Regions from separate parts of the Actinoplanes sp. NPDC051411 genome, predicted to be linked through region 1. Evidence: riboswitches for the same ligand, from Rfam matches in the RefSeq annotation. Region 1 holds a riboswitch; the other holds the start of a gene.
What was found. A riboswitch is a leader RNA that binds a small molecule or an ion and turns the genes downstream of it on or off. The one in region 1 is predicted to bind cyclic di-AMP.
Positions count from the first base shown of each region.

Region 2: another riboswitch for cyclic di-AMP. It lies ahead of AB0M88_RS12700 (hypothetical protein); the one in region 1 lies ahead of AB0M88_RS31345 (NlpC/P60 family protein).

Region 1 is NZ_JBFBAD010000065.1:53,672-60,302, reverse strand. It holds gene AB0M88_RS31365 (hypothetical protein) at 1-54, shown strand, start outside; gene AB0M88_RS31360 (VTT domain-containing protein) at 70-792, opposite strand; gene AB0M88_RS31355 (glutamine amidotransferase) at 838-1,548, opposite strand; gene AB0M88_RS31350 (MurT ligase domain-containing protein) at 1,538-2,758, opposite strand; cyclic di-AMP (ydaO/yuaA leader) riboswitch at 3,238-3,368, shown strand; gene AB0M88_RS31345 (NlpC/P60 family protein) at 3,375-4,184, shown strand; gene AB0M88_RS31340 (response regulator) at 4,236-6,251, opposite strand; gene AB0M88_RS31335 (protein kinase) at 6,473-6,631, shown strand, end outside.
Region 2 is NZ_JBFBAD010000018.1:26,501-33,131, forward strand. It holds gene AB0M88_RS12680 (ATP-binding protein) at 98-568, shown strand; gene AB0M88_RS12685 (beta-phosphoglucomutase family hydrolase) at 660-1,400, shown strand; gene AB0M88_RS12690 (glycoside hydrolase family 65 protein) at 1,451-3,823, shown strand; gene AB0M88_RS12695 (hypothetical protein) at 3,858-4,904, opposite strand; cyclic di-AMP (ydaO/yuaA leader) riboswitch at 4,910-5,047, opposite strand; cyclic di-AMP (ydaO/yuaA leader) riboswitch at 5,254-5,392, shown strand; gene AB0M88_RS12700 (hypothetical protein) at 5,396-6,451, shown strand; gene AB0M88_RS12705 (ABC transporter ATP-binding protein) at 6,488-6,631, opposite strand, start outside.

The DNA of each region.
Region 1 (6,631 bases):
TTCGTGCCCAGCGACCCGGCCCACGACCCGGTCATGCTACGGATCCGGCCGTAGGGAAGCCGTAGAGGATCAGGCGGCGACGGGGGCGGCCGGGCGGCGGGCCGACCGCTTCCAGCGCCAGACGATCGCCGTGGTGAGGGCGAAGCCGACGAGGGCCGGGGCCAGGGTCAGCGGGTTCATCTCGTGGGGCTTGGTGACCGCGGCGCCGATCACCGCGTACGAGATGGCCGACGGGATCGCCGCGAGTGTGGTGCCGAGCAGGTAGCGCTTGCGGCACACGCTGGTCGTGCCGTAGGCGTAGCCGACCAGGCCGTACGGTGCGAGGGGCAGCAGGCGCACCAGGAGCACCGCCGAGAGGCCGCGGCGGTCGAGCCAGCCGTCGAGGCGGGCGAGTTTGCTGCCCGACTTGGCCTTGAGCGCGCCGCGCCCGGCCCACCGGCCGGCGTAGTAGGTGGCGATCGCGGCGATCACGGCGGCGGCCAGGGCGGCCGCCGCGCCGGTTGCCGCGCCGAGCAGGGCGCCGCAGGCGATCGTGATGGCGGTGCGGGGGACCATGACCGACAGCAGCAGGCCGCCGACCACCGCGATGGCGACCGCGGCGCCGGTGCGGCCCAGCATCATGACGGCGTCACCGATCTCGCGGAGTGGCAGCACGGCCGCCGCGAACGCGAGGCCACCGACCACGACACCGAGAACGGCGAACCGGATCAGCCGGCGCTTCCATCCCATCGGCGAGCCCACCGAAGCGGGGGCGGTCGAGGGAAGCGAAGGCGCGATCAGGGTGTCCGTCATGCAGGCTTACCGCCCTAACTCATTGTCGGTCATGGTCTCTGCTTGTCAGGCGCTCGCCGCGGCGAGGCGTTCCCCGCGGAGCCGGTCGGCCCATGTGTCGTCAACGGGAGCAAGGCTATCCGCGCCGATCGCCCAGCGCAGTAGCAGATCGGCTATAGCTGGGTTGCGGGCGAGCGCCGGCCCGTGGGAATAGGTGCCCAGGATCTTGCCGTGCCATGCGCCTTCGGTCTGGTTGTCGTTGCCGATGCCGGCGGTGACCCGGGCCAGCGGGGAGACGCCCGGCCCCAGGTGGGTGCGGCCGCCGTGGTTTTCGAAGCCGGTGAGCGCGGGCAGCCCGAGCCGCGGGTCGATGTCGCCCCGCAGTTCGCCGACCGCGCGGGTCTCGCCCCGGTCGGAGTAGAGGTCGAGCAGACCGAGCCCCGGACATTTGGCGCCTTTGGCGAAGAAAGAATGGCCGAACAGCTGATAACCGGCACAGATCGCGAGGACCGCCGCGCCCTGGTTGACCGCCCGGTGCAGGCCGCCGTCGGCGATCAGCCGCTGGGAGGCGAGGGCCTGCGGGCCGTCCTCACCGCCGCCGATCAGGTAGATGTCGGCGCTCGACGGCATGGGCTGGTCCGACCGGATCTCGTACGCCTCGACCGGAATGCCCCGCATCTGGGCCCTTCGGGCGAGGATGAGCATGTTGCCCCGGTCACCGTAGGTCGAGAGCAGATCGGGGTAGATCCACACGATCCGCAGGGACTCAGTTGACACGGTCCAACTCCGATCGGATGTCCTGGAACGCCGTGTAGTTGGCGATCACCTCGAGGCGCCCGGGCGGGACACCCTGCAGCGCCTGGTCGAAACTGGTCACGTGCCGGAAGGGCACACCGTTGACCTCGAGCCGCACCGCGAGGTCGTACGCGCGGTCGCCGGTGATCAGCACCGGACGGTTGCGCAGCGGCGCGAAGTCGACGTCGTAGAGCCACGACGTGTCGAGTCCGTCGGGGTCGCGGGCGTTGATCGAGAGCAGGGTGGGCGCGATCTCGGCCATGTCGAACGCCTCGAGCCAGCTGGCCGGGTTTTTCGCCAGGAGCAGCCGGATGTTGCGCCCCTCACGGTCGACCTGGGCGTACCGCCCGGCGATCGAGGTGACGGTCGCGAGGTAAGGCAACGCCTTGAGCGGGTGGACGCCGAACTCGGCCACGACGGCCAGCGCGGTCGCCGCGTTGCCGATGTTGACCGTGCCGGGCAGCTGGAGCTTGACCAGGTGCCAGTCGCCGCGCGGGTCGACGACACCCTCCTCCTCGACCTGCCAGTGGGCGCGAGGACGGCGCAGCGGGCAGCCGGTGCACCACCAGTCTCCCTGGTGGCGCTCGATCGGGTGGCCGCTCTGCGGGCAGACGAAGGAGTCGTCGTGCCAGCGCTGGCCGGCACTGAACCACACCACGTAGGGGCTGCCGCTGGCCGCCCAGACCACCATCGGGTCGTCGGCGTTGGCCACGACCTTGACGTCCTGGTGGGCGGCGAGCGCGGTCTTCCACATCTGCGCCATCATCGCCACCTCCTTGGCCCGGTCGAGCTGGTCGCGGGAGAGGTTGAGCAGGGCCACCACCCGCGGGTTGGTCTCCTCGATCACCCGGGCCAGGTAGTGCTCGTCGACCTCGAGCACCGCGAACGGCGTCGAGCCGGCCTTGGCCAGGGCCGAGGTGTGCCCGGTCGGCATGTTGGCGCCGAACGAGTTCGTCGCGACCGGGCCGAGCACCTCCATCGCGGCGGCGGTCAGCCGGGTCGTCGTGGTCTTGCCGTTGGTGCCGGACACCAGCGCGATCGCCCGCCCGGTGGCCAGGTGCGTCAACAGTTCCGGATCGATCTTGAGACCGATCCAGCCGCCGATGACCGAGCCGTCGCCGCGGCCCGCGGCCCGGGAGAGCGCCGCCGCGGTCTTCGACACCGAGGTCGCGACCTTGGCGCGCAGGGGCAATTTCTGGTCCGTCACGCCAGCGAGGGTACCGGAATCAGAGGTTACGTCGAGTTGTCGGCGGGGCGGATGGGGTACGGAATCGACCTTCGCCGAACGGGTGACCGTGTTTCCGCCGGTAGAGGGATTTTCGACTCGAATAGACAATCCTGTATGGAGTAATTGTGTGTTCTGGTTCACGCCGAATTCTCAACAAGAAGTAGTCGGGCACCTACGGAATGTCGCGGCAAATGTTCCCGGTCGATGGCAAATTGGACAACGCCTCGATCAACGATTACGGAAAGTCACCAAATGGCGCCCGACGATCATCAAAAAATTCGGATAGGAAGGTTTCCGCCGGTGGGCATCCGCTCGCCGGTCGCGCCGCCCAGGCTCACGCCGAGCCCTGCCCCGGGTCGGACGACGCGACCTTTGCACGCACGACCACAAAGGCATACGGGGGCAGGGACGGGGGACCCACAGCTTCTCGAGAGAGACAGCCGGTCCGCTCCGCGCCACCCGCTCCGGTGGCGGGCAACGGAGCAACCTCGGGGTGAAGTCGCGGCAACGCGACCGGGCACACCTTCCCGCCCGAACCCGACAGCTAACCTCGCAGGCGTGCCGGAGGGATTCCCTTACCGTGCCTCAGCACACCCTGAGCCGGCCTCGACGGCTGTCCGTCGGCACCGGCACCGCCGCGCTGTCCCTTGGTCTCTGCCTCTGCGCGGGCCAGCTGATGACGACGACGGCGGCGAACGCCGCCACCCCCGTCGTCACTCAGGCCGCGGTCGCCAAGGTCACGCCCAAGGTCATCGACTCGGTCAACACCTCGACCGTCTCCCTGGGCTCCCGAGTTCGGCTGACCACCAAGGTCATCAACCCCAAGACCGGCAAGGTCGTCACGTCGGGCCGCGTACGCGTCCAGGCGTACCGGAACGGCAAGTGGAACAACTGGTCGTCCACGCCGATCGGCAAGAACGGCTACGCCACGCTCTACGCCAAGCCCGGGGTCAACGGCTACTTCCGCACCGAGTTCTACGGCAACAGCGGCCTCAACGCCGGCTACGCCAAGCGGCTCTACGTGAAGGTGCAGGTCAACAAGGGGGCCAAGGTCCTCGCGGAGGCCAAGAAGCACACGGGCGCGCTCTACAAGTTCGCCGCGGCCGGGCCCAAGCGCTTCGACTGCTCCGGATTCACCATGTACGTCTACAAGAAGGCAGTGGGCAAGAAGCTGCCGCACAAGGCGAACTCGCAGCAGCACTACGGCAAGGCCGTCAGCAAGGGCAGCAAGAAGGTCGGCGACCTGATCGTCTTCCGCTCGGGCTCGTACGGCTACCACGCCGCGATCTACGCCGGCAACGGCTACATGTACGACTCCCCGCACACGGGAGCCCGCGTCGGCAAGCACAAGATCTACGGCAGCAACTACGTCGTACGCCGCATGGCCTGACACGCGGGAAAAGATGATGAGAGAGGCGTGAGCGGTTCGCTCACGCCTCTTTCATGTACGCGGCGGCTGCGGCCCGCACAGCGTACGGATCGCGCCCAGCAGAGTGGACCGGGTGAACGGCTTCTCGATCAGCATGCTGTTCTCGTCGAGCGTCAGCTGCGGCCCGAGCGACGCCGCCGTGTAGCCCGACATGTAGAGCACCGGCAGATCCGGGTGGTGCGTACGCAGCGCCGACGCCAGCTCCGGCCCGGTCATCGTCGGCATCACCACGTCGGTGATCAGCAGGTCCGGATGCGCCCCGGCCGCCACCTGGGTGACCGCCGTCAGCGCGTCGGTCGCCACCGTGATCACGTAACCGGCCGGCTCGATCAGCCGCTGCACCAGCTGGGCGACCTCGGGCTGGTCCTCGACGATCAGGACCCGGCCGATCACCGCGGGGGCGCCCTGCCGCTCGCCGGCCGCCGCCGTGCGTTCCTCGGCCGCCGGGAGATAGAGGTGCACGGTCGTGCCGATCCGGGGCTGTGACTCCAGCTCGATGTGGCCGCCGATGCCCTGCACGATGCCGGCCGTGGTGGCCAGGCCGAGCCCGGCCGCGGTCGGGCGAGTGGTGAAGAACGGTTCGAGCGCCCGCTGCCGCACCTCGTCGCTCATGCCGCTGCCGGTGTCGGTGATGACCAGGTGGACGACCCGGCCGGCCGGTGCCCCCTGGGGTGGCGCGCCGGCCTCGTGCACCTCGTTGGTCGCCGCCACCCGCACCATGCCGCCGTGCAGCATCGCGTCGCGGGCGTTCGCCGCCACGTTGACCAGCGCCTGCTCCAGAGGCCCGCGCTCGGCCCGAACCGGCCACACGTCGGCTCCGAACGCCAGGTCGAGGCCGATGTGCTCGCCGAGCGTACGGGAAAACAGCGATTGGACGTCGGTGAGTAGGTCGGGAATCGGGATGATCTCCGGCCGGTTGCCGTCGCTGCGGCCGAAGGCCAGCAGCTGGTGCGTGAGGGTCCGCCCGGTCGAGACGGCCTCCATGATGTCTCTGGCCAGCTGATGATGCTGTTCGTTCTCGGGGGTCGTCGTGAGGATCATGTCGGCCGAGCCGGCGACGACGGTGAGCAGGTTGTTGAAGTCGTGCGAGATGCCGCCGATCAGCTGGCCCAGGCTGTCGAGCCGGCGCAGGTGGTCGAGCTGGCGCTTGAGGCCGCGGGCGTCGATGTGGTCGGTGGTGTCGGTGATCATGCAGACCACGCCGTTGAACCGGCCGTGGTCGTCCATCAGCGGCATCATGCTCATCCGCACGCTGCGCCGGGAGCCGTCGGCCCGCATGAGCCGGGTCGCGCCGACCGTCGAGCGGCCGGCCTGGCACTCGTTGAGCCGCCGGGCGAGCTCCTTCTGTCCCTGGTCGTCGAGGAAGCCGCGCAGCGAGACCCCGACCAGCTGGGCCCGGGGGAGGCCGAGGACGACGCCGATCGGCTCGTTGGCGTACGTCGCGACGCCGTCCCGGTCGAGCTGGAGGACTCCCTCGGGGATCGTCTCGAGCACCCGGCGGTAGCGTTCCTCGCTCGCCCGCAGGCGTTCCATCGCCTGGGCGCTCGAGATGGCCAGGGCCAGCTCGCCGGCGATGTCGCGGGCCAGTTCGACCTCGGCGGTGGAGTAGAAGGCGCCCGGCGTCTCCCGGGTCAGCACCAGGTAGCCGGCGTAGGTGTTGTCGACGATCACCGGGCAGAGCACGGCGGCGTGGACCGGGTGCTCGCCGTCGCCGACGGGTGAGGCTCCGTCGCCGGCCAGCACGATCGGGCGCCGGCTGGCCGCCAGCGTGGTCGAGAAGTCGTCGTCGGGCAGCCGGCCGGCGTGGTCGAGCACCCGGCCGAGCGTGGCCGACCGCTCGTCGTCGATGTGGTGGTAGGTGATCGCCTCGTAGCGGCCGTCGTCGCGCAGTATCTGCACGCCGGCGCCGTCCCCGATCATGTCGGCGGCCGCCCGGGCCGCGGTCGAGCGCACCTCGGCGGCGTCATCGGCGGCCCGGCTGAGGGCCAGGGCCAGGTCGGCGAGCGCGTACCGGAGGGGGTAAGCCATGACACCCATGTCGTCACTATTCCGTGCCCGGTGGGGGGCGCGGGGCCGGTTCGCCAGGAATGCAACCGGTGTTTCTGTCGCGTCGAACGAGACCGGGGCGGCTGAGGTGACGCGAATTCGGGGACTCCTACCGAAGGTGCGAACTCGGGCGCTAAAGCTTGCCATCCTATCCGGACAAACAGCAGTATTCCGGTGCATTGCTGACACTGGAGGGAATCCGAGTGACCAAGGATCGCACGAGCACCAACGCCCGCGCGGAATCCGGCGGTGCATCGACCCTGGATCTCAGTGGGCGGCACGTCGGCAGCTCGTACATCCTTCAACGACCGATCGGCCAGGGAGCCACCGGTACGGTCTGGCGAGGTACTGATCTTTCGACC
Region 2 (6,631 bases), on a different contig from region 1:
TCACCGCGTAGGCTGCACCACGGTGGAGGACAGCTTGAGTCAGGGCGTGCGCTCGGTCCCCGGCAGACAGCCGGGAGGGTCCGTCGCACCCGCACCCGTGCTCGGTCTCCCGGTCGCTGATCAACTTATCGGGCACGACCTGATCGACCGGCGGTTCGGCCGGGAAGAGATCACCCTGGTGCGGCACGAGGTCACCGGCTCGCTGACCGCCGCCGGGCTCGCGGGCGACCGGTTGCACGGTTTCGTCCTCGCGGTCAACGAGGTGGTCACCAACGTCGTCCTGCACGCCGGCGGCGAGGGGCGCATCACACTGCGGCTCGCCGGCGACTCGGCGTGGTGCACGGTCACCGATTCCGGCTCCGGCATTCCGGCGCACTATGTGTCCAGCCCGGATGTGCCGGGCGCGTTCGAGGTCGGCGGCCGCGGCATCTGGCTGGCCTATCAACTATGCGACGAAGTCACCATGGCGACCGGCCCGATCGGCACGACGATCGGCCTGCGGATCGCCATCGACGCACCCCATGACGCATCCGGGGACGGACGCCCGGACGGACGGCCGCTGCGCTGAAACAGCATCTTGAACGGCGTGTGAAGCGCCGGCCAAATGTGAACCGGCCCTTCCGGGCTCGCGAACTGCGCCGTGCGACTACATTGGGCCAGTGCTCGGACTTCCCTCCTCAGTGACAGCATGCCTTTTCGATCTTGACGGGGTGCTCACCCAGACCGCCGCGGTGCACAACGCCGCGTGGAAACAAACGTTCGACACGTTCCTCAAGACGTGGTCGGAGCAGCACGGACAAGCCTTCGTGCCCTTCGATTCCGGCGCCGACTATCACCAATATGTCGACGGCCGGCCACGCGCCGACGGCGTCCGCACCTTCCTGTCCTCTCGCGGCATCACCCTGCCCGAGGGCACCCCCGACGACGGTCCTGACCAGGAGACCGTCAACGGCGTCGGCAACCGTAAGAACCTGCTCGTCCTGCAGAAGATCAAGGAAGGTGCGGTCGAGGTCTACCCGGGCTCGGTCGACTACCTGAAGGCGGCCAAGGCCGCCGGTCTGCGCCGGGCCGTCGTTTCGGCCAGCGCCAACTGCAAGGACGTGCTCGAGGCGGCCGGCATCGACGGCTACCTCGAGGCACGGGTCGACGGCATCGTCGCCCGTGAGCAGCATCTGCCGGGCAAACCGGCTCCCGACACCTTCCTGTACGGCGCGAAGCTGCTCGGCGTACCCCCGGAGCAGTGCGTAGTGTTCGAGGATGCCCAGGCCGGTGTGGCCGCGGGCAAAGCCGGAGGTTTCGGGTACGTGGTCGGGGTGGACCGTGGTGGCAACGCCCAGGGCCTGGCCGACAACGGTGCCGACATCGTCGTGCAGGATCTGTCCGAACTGCTCACGCGCTGAGCGCGTATTCCTGACGTCTTTTCTGTTTCTTTCCTTCGAGAGGCACCACCGTGATCCGTGAACGGGCATATCCCGTCGACCCGTGGCACATCCGGGAGACCCGGCTGGACCTGGATCTGCTGGCCCAGTCGGAGTCGGTCTTCGCACTGGCCAACGGTCACATCGGGATACGCGGCAACCTGGACGAGGGCGAGCCGCACGGCCTGCCCGGCACCTATCTGAACTCGTTCTACGAGCTTCGTCCGCTGCCCTACGCCGAGGCGGGCTACGGTTTCCCCGAGTCCGGCCAGACGATGGTCAACGTCACCAACGCCAAGTTGATGCGGCTGCTGGTCGACGACGAGCCGTTCGACGTGCGCTACGGCGACCTGCGCTCCCACGAGCGCGTTCTCGACCTGCGGGCCGGCACCCTGGAGCGCACCGCCGAGTGGGTCTCCCCGTCCGGTCAGGCGATCCGGGTCCGCACCGTGCGGCTGGTCTCGTTCACCCAGCGCGCCGTCGTCGCCTTCCTCTACGAGGTCGAGCCGCTCGACGCGTCGGCCCGGCTGATCCTGCAGTCCGAGCTGGTGGCCAACGAGCAGCTCCCGCCGATGAGCAAGGACCCGCGGGTCGCCGCGGTGCTCGACCACCCTCTGCAGGCCGAGGAGATGCTCGAGCAGAAGGCGGGCGGCCTGCTGGTGCACCGCACCAAGGCGAGCGATCTGCGGATGGCCGCCGCCGTCGAGCACCTGATCGAGACGACGGGCAAGCACCAGGTCACCACCGAGGGCCACCCCGACTGGCTGCGGACGACCGTCGCCTGCAAGCTCGAGCCGGGGCAGAAACTGCGGGTGGTCAAGCTCGCGGCGTACGGCTGGTCGAGCAACCGCTCGTTGCCCGCCGTGCGTGACCAGGTCGGCGCGGCGCTGGCCAGCGCCCGGCTCGACGGCTGGGAGGGACTCCTGGAGGCCCAGCGGGAATACCTGGACGCGTTCTGGGACCACTCCGACGTCAAGGTCGAGGGCGACCCCGAGGTGCAGCAGGCCGTCCGCTTCGGCCTGTTCCACACGCTGCAGGCGGGTGCCCGGGCCGAGCAGCGCCCGGTCGGCTCGAAGGGGCTGACCGGTCCCGGCTACGACGGCCACACGTTCTGGGACGCCGAGACGTTCGTGCTGCCGGCTTTGACCTACACCCAGCCGTCGGCCGCCGCCGACGTGCTGCGCTGGCGTCACTCCACCCTCGACCTGGCCCGGGAGCGGGCCCAGACGCTCGGCCTGCAGGGTGCCGCCTTCCCGTGGCGGACCATCCGCGGGGAGGAGTGCTCGGCCTACTGGCCGGCCGGCACCGCGGGCTTCCACATCGGCGCCGACATCGCCGACGCGGTCCGCCGCTACGTGCAGGCCACCGGCGACTACGACTTCGAGCGCGAGGCCGGCCTGGAACTGCTGGTCGAGACCGCCCGGCTGTGGCGCTCGCTGGGTCACCACGACCGGCACGGCCGCTTCCACATCGACGGCGTCACCGGCCCCGACGAATACACCGCGGTGGTCGACGACAACATCTACACCAACCTGATGGCGCAGCAGAACATGTTCGCCGCGGTCGAGGCGGCCAAGCGTCACCCCGACCTGGCCCACAAGTTCGGGATCGACGACGAGGAGATGGCCTCCTGGCGGGACGCGGCGGCCGCCGTGCACATCCCGTACGACCGGGAGCTCGGGGTGCACCAGCAGTCGCAGGGCTTCACCCGGCTGCAGGAGTGGGACTTCGAGAACACGCCCCCCGAGGCCTACCCGCTGCTGCTCAACTACCCGTACTTCGACCTGTACCGCAAGCAGGTGGTCAAGCAGGCCGACCTGGTCATGGCGATGTACATCCGGGGCGACGCGTTCACGCCGGAGGAGAAGGCGCGCAACTTCGCCTACTACGACGCGCGCACGGTGCGGGACTCCTCGCTCTCGGCCTGCGTCCAGGCGGTGCTGGCGGCCGAGGTCGGTCACCTCGAGCTGGCGCACGACTATCTGGGCGAGGCCGCCCTGATGGACCTGCACGACCTGCACCAGAACGCCCGGGACGGCGTGCACGTCGCGTCGCTGGCCGGCACCTGGATCTCGCTGATCGCCGGCCTCGGCGGCATGCGTGACTTCAACGGCCAGCTGTCGTTCGCGCCCCGGCTGCCCAGCCGCATCACCAATCTCGAGTTCTCGATGCTCTGGCACGGGCTGCGGTTGCGGGTCGACGTCTCCGCCGACGAGGTCACCTATTCGCTGCGCAACGGCGGCGGGGCGGCCCGGCTGACGCTGGTCCACCACGGCAAGGAGATCGAGGTGACCCAGGTCAAGCCGGTCTCGGTGCCGATTCCCCCGGCCCCGCCGGTCGGACCGGCGCCGACCCAGCCGCACGGCCGGGCTCCGGTACGCCGGGCCACCAGCAGCACGAACTGAGTGGAAAGGGCCCCGCGAATGCGGGGCCCTTTTGCTAAAGCACGGACACGTGTACGTGGTCCTTGTGATTGCTCACACCGTGATAGGCGTGCCAGCCGGTCGCCGGGAACCAGATCTGCGCATACCAGATCACGTAGTAGATGCCGAGGCGGTCGGCGTTGCGCACCAGGAACGCCATCACGTTGTTGCCGTAATTCTTCATGTCGGCGTTGTGCGCGACCGAGAAGCCGCTCTTCTGCAATGACCAGTCGCAGGCCCGGCCCTTGGGATGCTCGAACGGCCCGCCGTCGCGATGGCAGCCGACGAACCGATTGAAGCCCGCCTTCTTCACCTCCTTGTAGAGGTGGAGCATGCGCGGCGTGATGCAGCCGTTGGTGGTCGGGTCGTCCACAGTGCACGCTTCGGGCGAGAAGCCGCCCTGGGCGTTGCGCGGGGCGGGCGCGGCGACCGGTGACTTGGCGACCACGAAGCCGCCGGTCAGGCTCTCGCCGCCGAGCAGCGCGAGCGCCTTGTCGGCCGACTCCTTCTGCTTCTTCATCGCCAGCAGGTTGGTCTGCTGCGCCTTGACCTCGGCGTCGAGGGCCGCCTTCTTGGCGTTGACCGCGTCGATCGCCTGGTCGAGGTCGTGCAGTTTCCGGTCGTGCAGCGCGTTGATCTCCTCGAGCGAGACCGCCTTGGAGAGGAAGTCGTCCGAGTCGTCGGCGCCGAGCAGGAAGCGGGACGCGCTGAGGCGGCCGGTTTCGTATTGCTCGGCGGCGATCGACGCGACCTCGGGGGTGAGGGCGTCGCGCTTGGCCTCGGCGTCCTTGATCTGGGTGGCCAGCGCCTTCTGCTGCGTGGTCGACGTGGCGACCTGGGCCTTGGCCTGCACGTACTTCCGGTTGGTGCTCTCCAGGACGTCGTTGAGCGTCGAGTTGTCGGAGAGCTCGTCGCCGCCCTTCTCGTCCGGAGCGGTCGACGACGACGACGAGGAGCCGGAGCCGGGCGCGGCCTGCGCGGGGGCCGTTACAGCGGTCAGCGTGGCAGCCACGACTAGCGGCGCCAGCGCGATATGCAGCCACCGGCGGCGTCTGACGGTCATGCAAGTCCTTCCGGATGGACCGCCTACCGAGTTAGCTGACGGGTTCAGGATGGAAGCGATCCCTACCGCTCTTGTAAGCGGATGCACCCCAACGAACTTGGGTCCCCGGCTCGCCCTGGCGGGCGATTGGGCGGTGGTCTGCCGGTGCCTCGGGGGTGGGGCCGTGTCGCAGATCCGGCCGGAAGTTTACCCGAGCAGCGAGAATGCTTCAGCCTTCGAAAAGCATAAAACCAGTTACCGGATGGCGACGAAAAGTAATCGTTCGACCATGCGTGATTGTCGAATAGCTCTGCGTATCAAAACTGTCGATCAATCGATACCTTCCGGTATGGTCGGCCGCGGTCCCTTATCGGGGCCACCGCCTAATCACCCGCCAGGGTGAGCCGGGGAACCACGTTCCATCCTGGGGTGAATCCGCTTCGCCGCGGTAGGGATTTCTTCCGTCCCGAACCCGTCAGCTAACCCGGCCGGCGCTATGGAAGGAATGCCCTGTGTGGCAGAAAACTGTGCGGCAGAAAACTGTGCTGCGAAGAACTGTGCTGCAGAAGGCTGGGGCCGCGGTGCTGGTCGCGCTGGTCGCGGCGGCCGGACTGGCCTCGCCCGCCCGGGCCGCTCCCGGATCGTCCGGCGACGACGGCGAGGGCGGCTCGAAGTCGCTGACCCAGCAGCTCGACGCGGCCTCCCGCGGCTACCTCGACGCCAAGGACAAACTGGCCGGATCCAAGAAGAAGCAGACCGACCTGGCCACCCAGCTCCAGCGGATCGACGCTCAGATGGCGCCCCGGCAGGCCGCGTTCGACCAGGTCGTCCAGGAGTCGTACCGAGCCGGCCGGCTCGGGCCGATGAGCGCGCTGCTCACCTCCGACTCCTCGGCCGGGTTCCTCGACCGGGCCGAGGTCCTGCAGACCGTGGCCGCCCGCCAGCAGAAGGCGATGGACGACCTGCGGACCGCCCGGCAGACCCAGGCCGCCGCCAAGGCGGCGATCGATGCGACCGTACGCGACCAGCAGAAGCAGGTGGCCGTGATGGCGGCCCGCAAGGCGCAGGCCGAGGCGGCGCTCAAGACGGCCGACGCCGGGCAGAACGCCCCGCAGCCGGGTGACGGAGGCGGCAGTGCCAAAGCGACCCCGGTCAAGCGGAACGGGGACGGGTCGCTGTCACCCGAGGGCTGCACGGTCAACGACCCGACCACCGACGGCTGCATCACGGCGCGCATGCTGCACGCCCTGCAGCAGGCCAAGTCGGACGGGTTCACGCACTACGTGGCCTGCTTCCGGCACCAGGACAGCGGCGAGCACCCGAAGGGCCGGGCGTGCGACTTCGCGGCCGACAAGGGCGGCTTCGGCGGGGTCGCGACGGGGTCCAGCAAGGACTACGGCAACCGGCTGGCCAACTACTTCATCAACAACTCGGACGAGCTGGGCGTCCTCTACGTGATCTGGTTCCGGCGCATCTGGCTGCCTAGTAGTGGCTGGAAGGCGTACACGAAGGGGAACGGCGACCCGTCGAGCGAGCACGAGAACCACGTACATCTCTCGGTGAGATGAACGAAGAAGGCCGGCCCGCCGGGGCCGGCCTTTCGCTCACTTGTTGCTGAACTCCTCGTACATCCGGAGGATCTCCTCGGTCGGGCCGTCGGCCCGGATCACGCCCGACTCGAGCCAGATGGTCCGCTCGCAGGTGTCGCGGATCGACTGCTCGCTGTGGCTGACCAGGAAGACCGTGCC